One region of the Streptomyces sp. NPDC002499 genome, then DNA from elsewhere that is predicted to be linked to it. Evidence: riboswitches for the same ligand, from Rfam matches in the RefSeq annotation. Region 1 holds a riboswitch; each other region holds the start of a gene.
What was found. A riboswitch is a leader RNA that binds a small molecule or an ion and turns the genes downstream of it on or off. The one in region 1 is predicted to bind cyclic di-AMP.

Region 1 (3,906 bases):
GTGGTCGGGCTCCTGGCGGATCGCGGTGGCGCAACTCCCCGACGCGCGCGTGCAGATCAACGGTGGCGTCGGGTACGACGAGTCCGGGCTGCTGCGCCTTGCGGCGGGGGAGTCCTTCACCACCCCCGTCTTCGCCGGTCTGTGGAGCGAGGGCGGCTTCGGCGGCGCGAGCCGTGCCTGGCACGCCTACCAGCGGACGTACGTCATCCCGGACGCGGACCGGGACCGGCCCGTGCTGTTCAACTCCTGGGAGGCCACCGAGTTCGACATCTCCGAGGAGCAGCAGGGCGCCCTCGCCCGGCAGGCCGCGGCGATCGGTGTCGAGCTGTTCGTGGTCGACGACGGCTGGTTCGGCAAGCGCGTCAACGACCGGGCCGGACTCGGCGACTGGACGCCCAACCCCGACCGCTTCCCCGGGGGCCTGAAGCCGCTCGCCGACGAGGTGCACGCGCTCGGCATGCAGTTCGGCATCTGGGTCGAGCCCGAGATGGTCAACGCGGACAGCGACCTGTACCGCGCGCACCCCGACTGGGTGCAGTTCCAACCGGGACGAAAGCGGACGGAGTTCCGCAATCAGCTCGTACTCAACCTGGCCCGGCCGGACGTCCAGGAGTACCTCTGGGAGAAGCTCGACGCCATCCTCTCCAGCGCCCCGATCGACTACGTGAAGTGGGACTTCAACCGCTGCTTCACCGACGCCGGCTGGCCCGGCGACGCGTACCCGCAGCGGCTGTGGATCGACCATGTGCACGCGCTGTACGCCCTGTTGGACCGGCTGCGGGCGGCGCATCCCGGAGTCTCCTTCGAGTCCTGCTCGGGCGGCGGCGGCCGGATCGACCTCGGGATCATCAGCCGCACGGACGAGGTGTGGACCTCCGACAACACCGACCCGCTCGACCGGCTCGCCATCCAGCACGGCTTCACCCAGATCCACCCCGCGCGCGTGATGGCCGCCTGGGTCACCGACAGCCCCAACACCCAGCTCAACGACCGCGTCAGCTCGCTGCGCTTCCGGTTCGTGAGCTCCATGGCGGGCGTGCTGGGCGTCGGCGGCGACCTCACCAAGTGGACCGAGGAGGAACTGGCCGAGGCGGGCGACTGGGTCGCCCTGTACAAGGAGATCCGGCACCTCGTGCAGCAGGGTGACCTCTACCGGCTGCGGGCCCCGCAGGGCGGGCTCAGTGCCGTCCAGTACGTGCTCGGGGACGAGGCCGTGGTCCTCGCCTGGCTCCAGGCGCAGAGCTACGGCGAGCCCGTGCCGGCGCTGCGGCTGCGCGGGCTGGACCCGACAGCGTCGTACGAATGCCTCGAAACGGGCGAAGTTCACAGGGGTGCCGTACTGCTGCATCACGGACTTCGGACCGGACTGCGCGGCGACTTCGATGCGACGGTTCTTCGGCTCCGTCGCATCTGACTCTTCTGTCCGAATTGGCGCCTTGGTTCGCCTTCGTTCCAACTCGCTCTGGAATAAGGCGGACTGGGGTGGCGTCACGTGAGGAGCGTCATATCCGTGACCGTGCGTGGTTCTGCATGTCCACGTAATGCACGTGCTTTTCAAGGGTGTTTGTGCCTGGTGGCGGGTCCTTAATTCACGCAGGGTGACCGTGAATTCTCGCAAGGGATCAAGAGAAACGTATTCACAGGGAACCTCTACTTGTTCCTTCGCGTCCTGGTCGCTTACGTTCGCCACCAATCCGGACGGACGCCAAATCCTGCCGCCGACCGGAGTCCGCACAACTCACCCGTGAACGGCAGGAGCGGGGGACCCACAGGTACAACCGCCTGTTCCGGTCTCCGGAACAGGCTTGGGGTAAAGCCGTGCCGAAAAGCACGGCCGGGCATCTCCAGCTCGCACCCGACAGCTCACCTCGCAGGCGCCGGAGAGGAATTCGTCATGCCCGCGAAGGGTAAGCACCGCCGCCCCAAGTCCCAGCGCCTGACCCGCACCATCGCCGTCGCCGGCACCGGGGGCGCCGCGCTCGCCCTCCCGCTCATGGGGGCCACCGGCGCCCACGCGGCCACCTCCGAATCGGCTTCCCAGGCGGTTTCGGAAAAGGCCGTCCAGTCGCTTCCGGATGTCGAGAAGACGTCGGTCCAGCAGAAGTCGACGGCACAGAAGTCGGCCAAGAAGAGCACAGCCAACACCCAAGGTGTGCGCACCTATTCGGTGCGGTCCGGCGACTGGCTCGCGAAGATCGCCGACGAGGAGAACGTCACCGGCGGCTGGCAGAAGCTCTACTCGGACAACCGTGCGGCCGTCGGCGACGACCCGTCGCTCATCCACCCCGGCCTGAAGCTCACGCTCGGCAAGAAGGCCGCGACCGGCACCACCGAGTCCGCGCCCTCTTCCTCGTCTTCCTCGAAGAATTCCGGCTCCTCGTCCTCGAAGGACTCCTCCTCGAAGAGTTCCTCCTCGGACAGCCAGGCCTCCTCGAACTCGACGAGCACGCAGTCCGCCGACTCCGCCACCAGCTCCAGCGGCTACACCCTTCCGGTCACCGGCGCCACGATCGGCACCGGCTACCGGGTGGCCGGCAGCATGTGGTCCAGCGGCTACCACACCGGCGTCGACTTCGTCGTCCCGACCGGCACCTCGCTCAAGGCCGTGGCCGCAGGCACGGTCGTCTCCGCGGGCTGGGGCGGCGCGTACGGCAACCAGGTCGTCATCAAGCTGAACGACGGCTACTACGCCCAGTACGCCCACCTCTCGCAGCTCTCCGTCTCGGCCGGCCAGACCGTGACCGAGGGCCAGCAGATAGGCCTCTCCGGCGCGACCGGCAACGTGACCGGACCGCACCTGCACTTCGAGATCCGTACGACCCCCGACTACGGCTCCGACGTCGACCCGGTCGCGTACCTCCGTACGAAGGGCGTCGCCGTCGGCTGACGCACCTCCCGCACCACCTGCCTGACACGCTGCCGAAGGCCGGATCCCGATCCCCGGGTCCGGCCTTCGGTGTGACGTGGTGCCGCCTTCGGCAGGGCGTTCCAGCCGTCAACAGCCGTGGCCGGAAAGCTATTCCTGGTTTGGTGAACACTTTAGGAGTGGCTTATCTCACCGCACGTCAACCCTTTCCTACGGTCGCGTAGGTCACATTCGAAGGTGAATCATGTTCGCTTGTGGCAGACGATTCGAAGAATGACAGCAGATCAGTGATCGGGTCGTACGTTGCGGTGGGGGACAGCTTCACCGAAGGCGTCGGCGACCCCGGCCCCGACGGGGCGATGGTCGGTTGGGCCGACCGGTTCGCGGTACTGCTCGCGGACCGGGAGCCCGAGGGCCACTTCACGTACAACAACCTCGCCGTACGCGGAAAGCTGCTCGACCAGATCGTGGCGGACCAGCTTCCGCAGGCTCTCCGACTCGCCCCGGACCTGATCTCCTTCAGCGCGGGCGGCAACGACATCATCCGGCCCGGCACCGACCCCGACGAGGTCGCCGAGCGTTTCGAGCTGGCGATCGCCCGGCTCACCGAGTCGGCCGGCACCGTCCTGGTGACGACCGGCTTCGACACCCGAGGCGTCCCCGTGCTCAAGCATCTGCGCGGCAAGATCGCCACCTACAACGGCCATGTGCGCGCGGTCGCCGACCGGTACGGCTGTCCCGTGCTCGACCTGTGGTCCCTGAAGACCGTCCAGGACCGCCGGGCCTGGGACGACGACCGGCTGCACCTCTCGCCCGAGGGGCACACGCGCGTGGCGCTGCGCGCGGGCCAGGTGCTCGGTCTCGAGGTGCCGGCCGACCCGGACCAGGCCTGGCCCCCGCTGCCGCCCCGCGGCACGCTGGAGGTCCGGCGGGACGACGTGCACTGGGCGCGCGAGTACCTGGTGCCGTGGATCGGGCGGCGGCTGCGCGGCGAGTCCTCGGGCGACCACGTGACGGCGAAGGGCGCGCTGTCCCCGGAC
Region 2 (3,906 bases), on a different contig from region 1:
GCACCCCGAGTCCGCCGAGCCCACCGAGAACGAGGAGGCGGCCAAGTGACCGAGCTCGCCGCGATGGAATTCCACCCGCAGCCCCAGGCCGGCGAGGCCAGGCCGTGGGCGTTCCCGGCCCCCGAGCGCGGGACGCTCGACAACGGCCTGACCGTCCTGCGCTGCCAGCGTCCCGGCCAGCAGGTCGTCGCCGTGGAGGTTCTCCTGGCGGCGCCCCTGGAGGCCGAACCGGCCAGCCTGGACGGCGTCGGCACGATCATGGCGCGGGCCTTCTCCGAGGGCACCGACAAGCACTCCGCCGAGGAGTTCGCGGCCGAACTGGAGCGCTGCGGTGCGACGCTCGACGCGCACGCCGACCACCCCGGCGTCCGGATCAGCCTCGAAGTGCCCGCCTCGCGCCTCACCAAGGCCCTCGGTCTGCTGGCCGACGCCCTCAGGGCGCCCGCGTTCGCGGACAGCGAGATCGAGCGCCTGGTCACCAACCGCCTCGACGAGATCCCGCACGAGCTGGCCAACCCCTCCCGGCGTGCGGCGAAGGAGCTCTCCAAGGAGCTCTTCCCGGCCGGCTCGCGCATGTCGCGCCCGCGCCAGGGCACCCAGGAGACCGTCGAGAACATCGACTCGGCGGCCGTACGCGCCTTCTACGAGAAGCACGTCCGTCCGGCGACCGCGACCGCCGTGGTCGTCGGCGACCTCACCGGCATCGACCTCGACGAGCTGCTCGGCGACACCCTCGGCTCCTGGACCGGCTCCTCGGCCGAGCCGCGTCCCGTGCCGCCGGTGACCGCCGACGACACCGGGCGCGTGATCATCGTGGACCGCCCGGGCGCCGTACAGACGCAGCTGCTCATCGGCCGCGTCGGCCCCGACCGGCACGACCGCGTGTGGCCCGCGCAGGTGCTCGGCACGTACTGCCTGGGCGGCACCCTCACCTCCCGCCTCGACCGCGTCCTGCGCGAGGAGAAGGGCTACACCTACGGCGTCCGGGCGTTCGGGCAGGTCCTGCGGTCCGCCCCGGACGGCACCGGGGCCGCGATGCTCGCCATCAGCGGCTCCTTCGACACCCCGAACACCGGCCCGGCGCTTGAGGACCTGTGGACGGTGCTGCGCACGCTCGCCGAGGGCGGTCTGACCGACGCCGAGCGCGATGTCGCCGTGCAGAACCTGGTGGGCGTGGCGCCGCTGAAGTACGAGACCGCGGCGGCCGTCGCGAGCACGCTGGCCGACCAGGTCGAGCAGAACCTGCCCGACGACTACCAGGCGACGCTGTACCGGCAGCTCGCCGCGACCGGCACCGTGGAGGCCACCGCGGCCGCCGTGAGCGCCTTCCCGGTGGACCGTCTGGTGACGGTCCTGGTCGGTGACGCGGCGCAGATCAAGGAGCCCGTGGAGGCTCTCGGGATCGGCGAAGTCACCGTCGTCCCGGCCGAGTAGGACCGGGCGGAGGCGGAGCGAGCGCCACGCGCACGCAGGGGCCCTGGTGACGGATGCGTCACCAGGGCCCCTGTATGTCCGAATTGAGGGAGAGGTTGCCTGTCTGCCCTGTGGCATGCGCTACAAAAGCCGTGATCCGTTTGGGGATTGAAAGTTGTCCCGTTTAGCGTCATCCGGGCTGTCCGTCAGGCACCGCGCCGCATCCGCGGCACCGGACAGTCATCGCCGAGTCCCCGTCCGGCGCGAGCCAGGGGAGCCGGGGACCCATGTCCCTGGGGTGAATCGGACGCCCGCGCGCTGCGCGAGGGGGTCCGTAGGAGACCTTCCTGCTCCGAACCCGTCAGCTAACCCGGTAGGCGAGAAGGAAGGAAAGGACCACCCAGTACATGGCGTTCACCTGCGCCACCGGGAAGCACCGTCGTCCCAGCCGCGTGAAGCGCACCACCGCCCGTGCGGCGGGCGTCGCGGCACTCGCCACCACCGGCGTCGTCGGCACCCTGGCAGCTCCGGCACTCGCCGCGGACAACTCCGCCGAGAGCGCCGTCGAGCAGACCGGTTTCACCCCCGTCATCACCATCGGCGACACGATCGCCGCCAAGATCGACGCCCAGGCCGACGCCCAGAAGGAGGCGGCCGAGGAGGCCGCCCTCAAGAAGGCGGCGGCGGAGGCGGCACGCAAGAAGGCCGCCGCGCGGGCCGAGGAGGAACGCGAGGCCAAGGAGCGCGCCGCCCGGGCCGCCGAGCGCAAGCGCCTCAACACCTTCGTCGCGCCGATCTCGAACTCGTACGTCTCGACGGGTTACAAGAGCGGCGGCTCGCTGTGGTCCTCCGGCAGCCACACCGGCATCGACTTCCACGCGGCCAGCGGCACGACCGTCCACGCGGTCGGCTCCGGCACGGTCGTGGAGACCGGCTGGGGCGGCTCCTACGGCAACCAGATAGTGATCAAGATGAACGACGGGACGTACACCCAGTACGGTCACCTGTCGTCCATCGGGGTCTCGGTGGGCCAGACGGTCACCCCCGGGCAGCAGATAGGCCTCTCCGGCGCGACCGGCAACGTCACCGGTCCGCATCTCCACTTCGAGGCCCGCACGACCCCCGAGTACGGATCGGACATCGACCCCGTCGCCTACCTTCGTTCGCATGGTGTGAACGTCTGACGACGGACCGCGAGATCTTCTTCAGCCCCGGCTCTCCGAGCCGGGGCTTTCGGTCTTTCTGTCCGCTCTCTGTCCAAAAAATATCCATCGATTCCGGTCCCCCGTCGGAAATTCCAGCCGATTGCAATAGAGTCACTGAACACACGTCAACCGGCGACGTTTCACGGGGATTAAGACGGAGGTCGGACATGCGTATTCCGGCGCACTCGGTGTGCACGGCCATCCGGGACGACATCGTCGCCGGTGTCTACGAGCGCGGCGGCCGGCTCACCGAGGAACTGCTGGCGCGGCGCTACGGCGTCTCGCGCGTCCCCGTCCGTGAGGCCCTGCGCACGCTGGAGGCGGAGGGCTTCGTGGTGACCCGGCGGCACGCGGGCGCGTGCGTCGCGGAACCGACCGAGCAGGAGGCCGCCGACCTGCTGGAGATGCGCATGCTGCTGGAGCCGCTCGGCGCCTCCAGGGCCGCGCAGCGGCGCACCGAGGCCCACCTCAAGGTGCTGCGCGGCCTGGTCAGGCTGGGCCAGGAGCGGGCCAGGAGGGGCAACAGCGAGGATCTGCGCTCCCTGGGGGGCTGGTTCCACGAGACGCTCGCCCAGGCCTCCGGCAGCCACGCGCTGACCTCGACGCTGACCCAGCTGCGCCACAAGATCGCCTGGATGTACGCCGTGGAGGCGCCGGCCAACCCCGTGGAGTCCTGGGCGGAGCACGGCGCGATCGTCGACGCCGTGGCGCGCGGGGACGCCGAGCGCGCGCGGGCGATCACCGCCCTGCACACCGAGCACTCGACGAGCGCGCACCGGCTGCGCTTCGGCACCGGGGAGCGCGCGGAGCGTGTGAGGAACTCGCAACATCCCGTAAACATGTCGGGTGTGCGGCATTAACACGGGCGCCGTATACAAAGAGAAGGTAATTCCAGGGGGATTATTTCTGCTGCCCGAACTCGGGAAATTCGAAGGGCTCGCCCGGTAATTCGGGCGAGCCCTTCGGAGTTGCGGGACGGTGTCGTCGAAGTGACGCGTGCCGTATCCCTCAATTCGATTTTCAGACGGTCTCGGGAAGCTCCTCGAGCCCCTCGGCGACCAGCTTCGCCAGCCGGTCGAGCGCGGCGTCCGCGCCCTCGGCCCCGGAGGCGAGGACGATCTCCTCGCCGCCCTGGGCGCCCAGGCCCAGAACCGCGAGCATGGAGGCCGCGTTGACGGGGTTGCCGTCGGACTTGGCGATCGTCACCGGGACGCCTGTGGCCGTGGCGGCTCGGACGAAGATGGAAGCGGGGCGGGCGTGGAGGCCCTCGGCCCAGCCGACGTTGACG
Region 3 (3,906 bases), on a different contig from region 1:
GCGAGACCGGCGGCTCCTGGAGCCAGAACGACGGGACCGGTTTCTACGGCGGGCTCAAGCTCTCGCAGGACGACTGGGAGCAGTACGGCGGTCTCGACTACGCCTCGCGCCCCGACCTGGCCAGCCGCAACCAGCAGATAGCCGTCGCCGAGAAGATCCTGGACGACCAGGGCGTGGGCGCGTTCCACACCTGCGGGCTGACCACGGGGCTGTCGAAGGACGACGGGTCGGCCGACATCGACACCGGGATCCTGGACGACTCGTCCGACTCCTCCTCGGACTCCTCGGACGGTTCCGGCTCCACCGGCCTGTCCAACACGCCCGGCGGTACGTCCGACGACTCGTCCTCGACGGACTCGTCCACGTCACCGTCGGCCTCGCCTGACTCTTCGTCCGATTCCTCGACCAACTCTGACGAATCGGACGATTACCTCTCGCCCTCCGACTCCCCGTCCGAGCCGACCGCGAGCGGTTCACAGGGAAGCGACAGCTCGTCGACAGATCGGGCGAAGGGTGACGACTCGGACAAGTCCGAGCAGGCCGTGGGCTCTTGGAGCCTGGTCGACACCGGCGCGGTCGGCTCCGGCAAGCATCGTGGCGCCAGTGCCGACGAGAACACGGTCGCCAGTGACACAGAAGGGTCCGCGCAGGGGTCGTACACCGTCCATGGCGGTGACACTCTCGCCTCCATCGCCGACTCCCTTGGCCTGGACGGCGGGTGGCGGGCGCTCTACGCCGAGAACAAGCAGGCCATCGGCGCCGACCCGAACGACATCGCGGCCGGTCAGACCCTGAGGCTTCCTGGCGAATAGGGGCGGACAGGGGCTGAACGGGGCGAAAAGCGACGGGAGTTAACGACGGTCTTCGGACTGAATGTCCGGTTTGGTGAAAGTGTGGGATGACTCTCAGATGCCCTGATCGTCTTTGAGTTTCCGCGGAATCCGTGTCTACGGTCATCACCGTTCGTCAACACGGACCCCGAATGCCGCAACGCCGAATCCTGCCAGCGGCCGTAGGGAACAGTCGTCGCTTCACAGCGCCGTAGGCAGGAGCGGGGGACCCAGGTAAGTGCCGGGCCCGGCAGACAGTGCCGGACCGGCTTGGGGTGAAGTCGTGCGCCGAGAGGCGCGCGGCCGGGCAACTCACACGGCCCGAACCCGACAGCTCACCTCGCAGGCGTCGGTGAGGGGATCTCCGCATGCTGTTTTCCAGCAAGGGCAAGCACCGCCGTCCGTCCAAGGCCACCCGCGTCGCCACGCTCGCCGGCGTGACCGGTGTCGCCATCGCCGCCCCGCTCATGGCGGCCGGCAACGCCTCCGCCGCCACCGCGTCCGAGTGGGACACGGTCGCCAGCTGCGAGTCCGGCGGCAACTGGTCCATCAACACCGGCAACGGCTACTACGGCGGTCTGCAGTTCTCCGCCTCCACGTGGGCCGCCTACGGCGGTACCCAGTACGCGTCGCAGGCCAACCAGGCCAGCAAGGCGCAGCAGATCACCGTCGCCGAGAAGGTGCTGGCCTCCCAGGGCAAGGGTGCCTGGCCGGTCTGCGGCACGGGCCTGTCCGGTGCCGCGTACAACGGCGGCAGCTCGTCGAGCTCCTCCAGCTCCTCGAACTCGTCCAGCTCTTCGAGCAGCGACGCCGGCACCCGCTCGAACGACTCGACGAGCACCTCCCGCTCCGCCGACCGTCCGGCCGCGAAGAAGACCGTCACCACCCCGACCGGCAAGAAGGTCAAGAAGGGCGACGGCGAGTACAAGGTCGTCAAGGGCGACACCCTCAGCACGATCGCCGAGAAGCACAAGGTCAAGGGCGGCTGGGAGAAGCTGTTCAAGCTGAACAAGGACATCGTCGAGGACGCCGACCTGATCTACCCGGGTCAGCAGCTGCACCTCAAGTGACAGAGACCTGGTAGCCGAACCACAGCGGCCTGACAGACGTGTCCCCCACCATGGAGGTCACGTGAGGGCCTCCCCCGTCCCCACGGGCTCCCCGCTCCGGTGCGTGTTCCCCCGTACGCACCGGGGCGGGGTTCTTTTTGCCCGCCTGCTTTGTTCCGTTCGGAAACAATTTACTCTCGGTTCTGTCCAAGGGGCGGCCCATCGGCTGGCTGTTCGTCCCGGGACGGTTAGGCTCGGTCCCGCAGAGCCATCGCGGCCCGCGTAGCCGCGTCACATTGAAGAAGGAGATGCTCGTGCCGTCCATCGACGTCGTCGTAGCCCGGGAAATCCTGGACTCCCGAGGCAACCCCACGGTCGAGGTCGAGGTCGGCCTCGACGACGGCAGCACGGGTCGTGCCGCCGTCCCCTCCGGCGCCTCCACGGGCGCCTTCGAGGCCATCGAGCTGCGTGACGGTGACCCCAACCGCTACCAGGGCAAGGGTGTCGAGAAGGCCGTCCTCGCCGTCATCGAGCAGATCGGCCCGGAGCTGGTCGGCTACGACGCCACCGAGCAGCGCCTGATCGACCAGGCGATGTTCGACCTGGACGCCACCGACAACAAGGGCTCGCTCGGCGCCAACGCCATCCTCGGCGTCTCCCTCGCCGTCGCGCACGCCGCCTCCGAGGCCTCCGACCTCCCCCTCTTCCGCTACCTGGGCGGCCCGAACGCGCACCTGCTGCCCGTTCCGATGATGAACATCCTGAACGGCGGGTCGCACGCCGACTCGAACGTGGACATCCAGGAGTTCATGATCGCCCCGATCGGCGCGGAGTCCTTCTCCGAGGCGCTGCGCTGGGGCGCCGAGGTCTACCACACCCTCAAGAAGGTCCTGAAGAGCAAGGGCCTGTCCACCGGCCTCGGCGACGAGGGCGGCTTCGCCCCGAACCTGGACTCCAACCGTGCCGCGCTCGACCTCATCCTCGAGGCCATCAAGCAGGCCGGTTACATCCCCGGCGAGCAGATCGCGCTCGCGCTCGACGTCGCCGCGTCCGAGTTCTACAAGGACGGCAAGTACGAGTTCGAGGGCAAGTCCCGCTCGGCCGCCGAGATGACCGAGTACTACGAGGAGCTCGTGGCGGCCTACCCGCTCGTCTCCGTCGAGGACCCGCTGTACGAGGACGACTGGGCCGGCTGGAAGGTCCTCACCGACCGCCTCGGCGACAAGGTGCAGATCGTCGGCGACGACCTGTTCGTCACCAACCCGGAGCGTCTGGCCCGCGGCATCGAGGACGGCGCGGCCAACGCGCTGCTCGTCAAGGTGAACCAGATCGGCTCGCTCACCGAGACCCTGGACGCCGTCGAGCTGGCCCAGCGCAACGGCTTCAAGTGCATGATGTCCCACCGCTCCGGCGAGACCGAGGACGTCACCATCGCCGACCTCGCCGTCGCCACCAACTGCGGCCAGATCAAGACCGGCGCCCCGGCCCGCTCCGAGCGCGTCGCCAAGTACAACCAGCTGCTGCGCATCGAGGAGATCCTCGACGACGCGGCGGTGTACGCGGGGCGCTCCGCGTTCCCGCGCTTCAAGGGCTGATCCGCAGAGCCAAGGGCAAGGGCTGCGCCGTACAGGGTCAAGCCCGAGCCAGTCGTACGTACGTCCCCGTACTCGGTCCCGTACCGTGTGCGGGGACGTACGCGCGTGTGAAAGGGGAGGCGGAGACATGGCCGTCAAGGACCGGGACCGTTTCTCCACCACCACCCGGATCCGGCTGCTCGGCGAGCAGACCGCCGCGCGGGTCTACCGCTCGCAGACCAAGCGCCAGGCCCGCCGCTCCCGGCTCACCGGCCGCGCGGCCCTGCTCGCGCTCGTCGTCTGCACGCTGGTCGTGGCGCTCGCCTACCCGATAAGGCAGTACGTCTCCCAGCGCGCCGAGGTCGCTGATCTGCAGCGGCAGAGGCAGCAGGCCAAGGAGCGGGTCGAGCAGCTGCGCGACCTCAAGGCGCGCTGGCAGGACGACGCGTACGC
Region 4 (3,906 bases), on a different contig from region 1:
CGAGCACCTGGCCCGGCACGACATCCCGCTGCTGCTGATGCTGGCCTCGTCCGAGGACGACCGTCGCCGGCTGACCCGGTACATCACATCGGGCCATGTCGACGGCGTCCTGCTCGTCTCCAACCACGGCGGAGACCCGGTCGCCGCCGAACTCCGCGACGCCGGCATCCCGTTGGTGGCCTGCGGCAAGCCGGTCGGCATCGGCTCCAAGGTCAGCTACGTGGCGGCGGCCGACCGCGAGGGCGCCCAGGAGATGGTGCGCCATCTCATCGCGCGCGGCCGACGCCGTATCGGCATGGTCACCGGACCGCTCGACACGGCGGGCGGCCCCGACCGGCTGGCCGGCTACCGCGACGTCCTCACCGAGGTGGGCCTGCCCTACGACCCGGCGCTCGTCGTCGAGGGCGACTACCGCCGCACCGGCGGCGAGGAGGCGGCCCGCCGGCTCCTGGACCGGGCCCCCGACATGGACGCGGTGTTCGTGGCCTCCGACCTGATGGCCCTCGGCGTCGTCAACACCCTTCAGCAGTCGGGCCGTTCGGTCCCCGATGACATCGCTGTCGGGGGCTTCGACGACTCGGCCGCGGCCACCGCGGGCACCCCGGCCCTCACCACCATGCGCCAGCCCTACGACCGCATCAGCGCCGAGATGGTCCGCATGCTGCTCGCGCAGATCGCCGGGGAGGACACGGCGGGGGTGCTGCTGCCGACCGAGTTGGTGATCCGCGAGTCGGCGTGAGCGCGGCGCGAGTGGCGTGCGCGGAGCACCGTCCGCCCCTCAACGCATATGTAGGCAGCAACCGTCCGGTTCGCGTCGAGTTAGCCGGGCTTTCCATCCGTATTCTCTGATCATGGCCGCACCCCTCGCATATTCACTCATCGCCACGGATCTGGACGGCACCCTGCTCCGGGGCGACGACACCCTCTCCGACCGGTCTCTCGCCGCGCTCGCGCGGGCGGTCGGCGCCGGGGCCCGCCATCTCGTCGTGACCGGACGGCCGGCCCCGAGAGTGCGCCCGCTCCTCGACGACCTGGGCAGCAAGGGGCTCGCGGTGTGCGGGCAGGGCGCGCAGGTGTACGACGCCGGCGCGGACCGGCTGCTCTGGTCGGTCACGCTGGACCGGGAGTTGGCCGAGACCGCGCTCGGCAAGATCGAGGCGGAGGTCGGGCAGGTGTACGCGGCCGTGGACCAGGACGGCGTGGACGGACTCACGCTCATCGAGCCCGGCTACCTCATGCCGCACCCCACGCTGCCCGCCGTCCAGGTCGGCCGACGCGACGACCTGTGGCACGAACCGATCAGCAAGGTGCTGCTGCGCCATCCCGACCTGTCCGACGACGAGTTGGCGACAACCGCCCGCACCGTGGTCGGTTCACTGGCCACCGTCACCATGTCGGGACCCGGCACCGTCGAACTCCAGCCATGCGGAGTCACGAAGGCGACGGGCCTGGCTCTGGCCGCCCGTCACCTGGGCCTGGGCCCGCACGAGACGATCGCTTTCGGCGACATGCCCAACGACATCCCCATGTTCGACTGGGCCGCCCACGGAGTGGCCATGGCCAACGCCCACCCCGAACTCAAGGCGGTGGCGGACGAGATCACCTTGTCGAACGAGGACGACGGCATCGCCGTCGTCCTCGAAAGACTCTTCTGGGAGTAACCCTTTACGGGGTGGCTCAGTAGGCCCCATACACGTTGTCGATGGAGCCGTAGACCGCCGCCGCGTAGTTGCAGGCAGCCGTGATGTTCGCGACCGGGTCGTACGGGTCGAACGACGTGCCGGCCACGTGGTACGCGGCGAACGTCGGGTCGATCACCTGGAGCAGGCCCTTGGACGGGGTGCCGGCCGCGGCGTTGGAGTCCCAGTTGTTGATGGCGTACTGGTTGCCGGACGACTCACGGATCACGTTGCGGTAGATGCCGTCGTACGTGCCCGGGATCCCGTTCTGCGCCATGACCTGGAGCGAGGCGCGGATCCAGCCGTCGAGGGTGTTGGAGTACCCCAGCGACGCGGCGGTCACCGTCGACGAGGGAGCCGCGGACGCGCTGGTCGCGCCGATGACGGGGAGGGCGAGCACCGCGGCCCCCGTGCCGAGCACGGCGAGCTTGCGGACGAGGCGGGAGTTGCGGCTGCGGCGGTGCTGAGCGGATGCAGGCATGACGAGGTTCCTCTCCGTCGCCTGCGAGGTGAGCTGTCGGGTTCGGGCTGGGAGGTGCCCGGCCACGCCCTTGCGGACGTGACTTAACCCCGAGCCGTCCCGGTCGTGCTGACCGGTCCGGCGACTTACCTGGGTCCCCCGCTCCTGCCGTGCGGTGAGTTCGTGACTGGGATGCCGGGCGGCGGCAGGATTCGGCGTTCCACCCGACAGGGCGGGAACGTATGCGAGAGCACATGTCCGGAACAAGTACCGGATTCACACATCGACCCTATTGACCTTGGTCTGAGGCCTATGGGGCGCTTGATCCTTTGCGCCTGCCAAGGGTCAACTGTCAAGCGGCGAAAGGAGAAACGCCGACATGTCGGGGCACAGGCCGCGCACAGATTCGCGTGACCCAAGTCACGGCAGGATTAAGAACGGCAAAACGGGCATTCATCCTCAACTGGCAGTTCTCGGAACCCTCTTCTCCCAGGTCCGATGAAAGATCACCTCGCCGCCCTCGGTGCAGATCACCTCATTCGACGTAATAAAGTCCGTTTCGTCGCAAGTAATCTCCGACCGGGTGCGCACGGTGGTGTCCCAGGCCTGCTCCGGCCGATGCAGCCGGATCGACCAGTCGGACCGGGCGCGCGCCGACAACGGATCCGTCTCGTCGATCGTGTACGTCTCCAGCGCGTCCTCGGTGAACTCCAAGCCGTCCGGATACACGCGCGTGCCGCCGTACCGGGGATCCACCTCCAGCCGCCACTCACCCTTCGCGACATCCCGCACGACCAGCCGCTCGGGCCGTGGCTCGTCCAGCGTGGCCGGGTGGTTGACCCCGAGCGGCTCGGCCTCCTCGGGCTCCTCGAAGCGAATGCCGTCCACCGACTCCCGCTCCCGCACCGGGAGTTCGAGCGCGCTGCCCTCCGGGTCCATCGTGAAGCCGGCCGCCGACTCCGGCTGGGGCCAGATCCAGGGCCAGTACGCCGAGGACACCGCGAGCCGGATGCGATGCCCGGCCGGAATGGCGTACCCGATGCCGTTCAGCTCGAAGGTCACGTCCTCCACCGCGCCCGGCGTCCAGGGCACCGCCCGCCCCCGCCCGAACCGCGCCGACAGGTTCAGCGCCCCCCGGGTGACCAGCGTCGACGAACCGTCCGGCGCCACATCGCACAGCCGGGCGATCACCTGCCCCCGCGCCACCTCCGAGGTCAGCCGCAGCCGAACCCTCGGCCGCCCCAGCACCCACGTCTCCGCCGGCACCTCGAACTCGAAGCACGCCGACCGCGCGTCCTCGTCCCGCTGGTCCGGCGGCAGATCGGCCTCGTTCCCGAAGGGGAAGAACCGGCCCGCGTCCACACCGGTGTGCATGGGCGACCGGACGATCGCGGGGGCGCCCCGCAGCCCGTACGTCGTCGTCTTGACGTGCGGCGAGGGCCAGGCCGGCTCGCCGACCCAACGGCCCGGCAGGGTGTCGTAGACCGTGGCCGGCGGGTGCGAGTCGCTGACGTAGGAGCGCAGGAGCGGGTCGGCCATGACGCCGGTGTCCTTGCCCTTGAGCCAGTGGTCCCACCAGCGCAGGGTCTCCTGGAGGAAGCCGATCGCCGGTCCCGGCGGCAGGCCGCGGTCCGGGTACTGGTGGGACCAGGGGCCGATCAGCCCCCGTACCCGGTCCGCCGGGAGGTGCTCGACGAGCCGCAGCACGGTGTCGCGGTACGGGTCGTGCCAGCCGCCCACCGCCAGGACGGCCGCGTCGATCGCGCC

Region 2: it holds a riboswitch for cyclic di-AMP, as region 1 does, so the genes downstream of both, ACWD5F_RS08745 (M23 family metallopeptidase) here and ACWD5F_RS24150 (M23 family metallopeptidase) in region 1, are expected to answer to the same signal.
Region 3: it holds a riboswitch for cyclic di-AMP, as region 1 does, so the genes downstream of both, ACWD5F_RS14490 (transglycosylase family protein) here and ACWD5F_RS24150 (M23 family metallopeptidase) in region 1, are expected to answer to the same signal.
Region 4: it holds a riboswitch for cyclic di-AMP, as region 1 does, so the genes downstream of both, ACWD5F_RS42470 (transglycosylase SLT domain-containing protein) here and ACWD5F_RS24150 (M23 family metallopeptidase) in region 1, are expected to answer to the same signal.

The regions. Positions count from the first base shown of each region.
Region 1 covers NZ_JBSFXO010000008.1:288,920-292,825, forward strand. Annotated here, with positions in the region: gene ACWD5F_RS24145 (alpha-galactosidase) at 1-1,414, shown strand, start outside; cyclic di-AMP (ydaO/yuaA leader) riboswitch at 1,721-1,892, shown strand; gene ACWD5F_RS24150 (M23 family metallopeptidase) at 1,895-2,887, shown strand; gene ACWD5F_RS24155 (SGNH/GDSL hydrolase family protein) at 3,154-3,906, shown strand, end outside.
Region 2 covers NZ_JBSFXO010000003.1:146,377-150,282, forward strand. Annotated here, with positions in the region: gene ACWD5F_RS08735 (M16 family metallopeptidase) at 1-49, shown strand, start outside; gene ACWD5F_RS08740 (M16 family metallopeptidase) at 46-1,434, shown strand; cyclic di-AMP (ydaO/yuaA leader) riboswitch at 1,648-1,807, shown strand; gene ACWD5F_RS08745 (M23 family metallopeptidase) at 1,821-2,597, shown strand; gene ACWD5F_RS08750 (GntR family transcriptional regulator) at 2,786-3,478, shown strand; gene ACWD5F_RS08755 (HPr family phosphocarrier protein) at 3,639-3,906, opposite strand, start outside.
Region 3 covers NZ_JBSFXO010000005.1:87,751-91,656, reverse strand. Annotated here, with positions in the region: gene ACWD5F_RS14495 (transglycosylase family protein) at 1-812, shown strand, start outside; cyclic di-AMP (ydaO/yuaA leader) riboswitch at 1,028-1,194, shown strand; gene ACWD5F_RS14490 (transglycosylase family protein) at 1,199-1,900, shown strand; gene eno (phosphopyruvate hydratase) at 2,188-3,474, shown strand; gene ACWD5F_RS14480 (FtsB family cell division protein) at 3,602-3,906, shown strand, end outside.
Region 4 covers NZ_JBSFXO010000018.1:174,687-178,592, forward strand. Annotated here, with positions in the region: gene ACWD5F_RS42460 (LacI family DNA-binding transcriptional regulator) at 1-739, shown strand, start outside; gene ACWD5F_RS42465 (HAD family hydrolase) at 852-1,661, shown strand; gene ACWD5F_RS42470 (transglycosylase SLT domain-containing protein) at 1,678-2,160, opposite strand; cyclic di-AMP (ydaO/yuaA leader) riboswitch at 2,164-2,327, opposite strand; gene ACWD5F_RS42475 (CocE/NonD family hydrolase) at 2,599-3,906, opposite strand, start outside.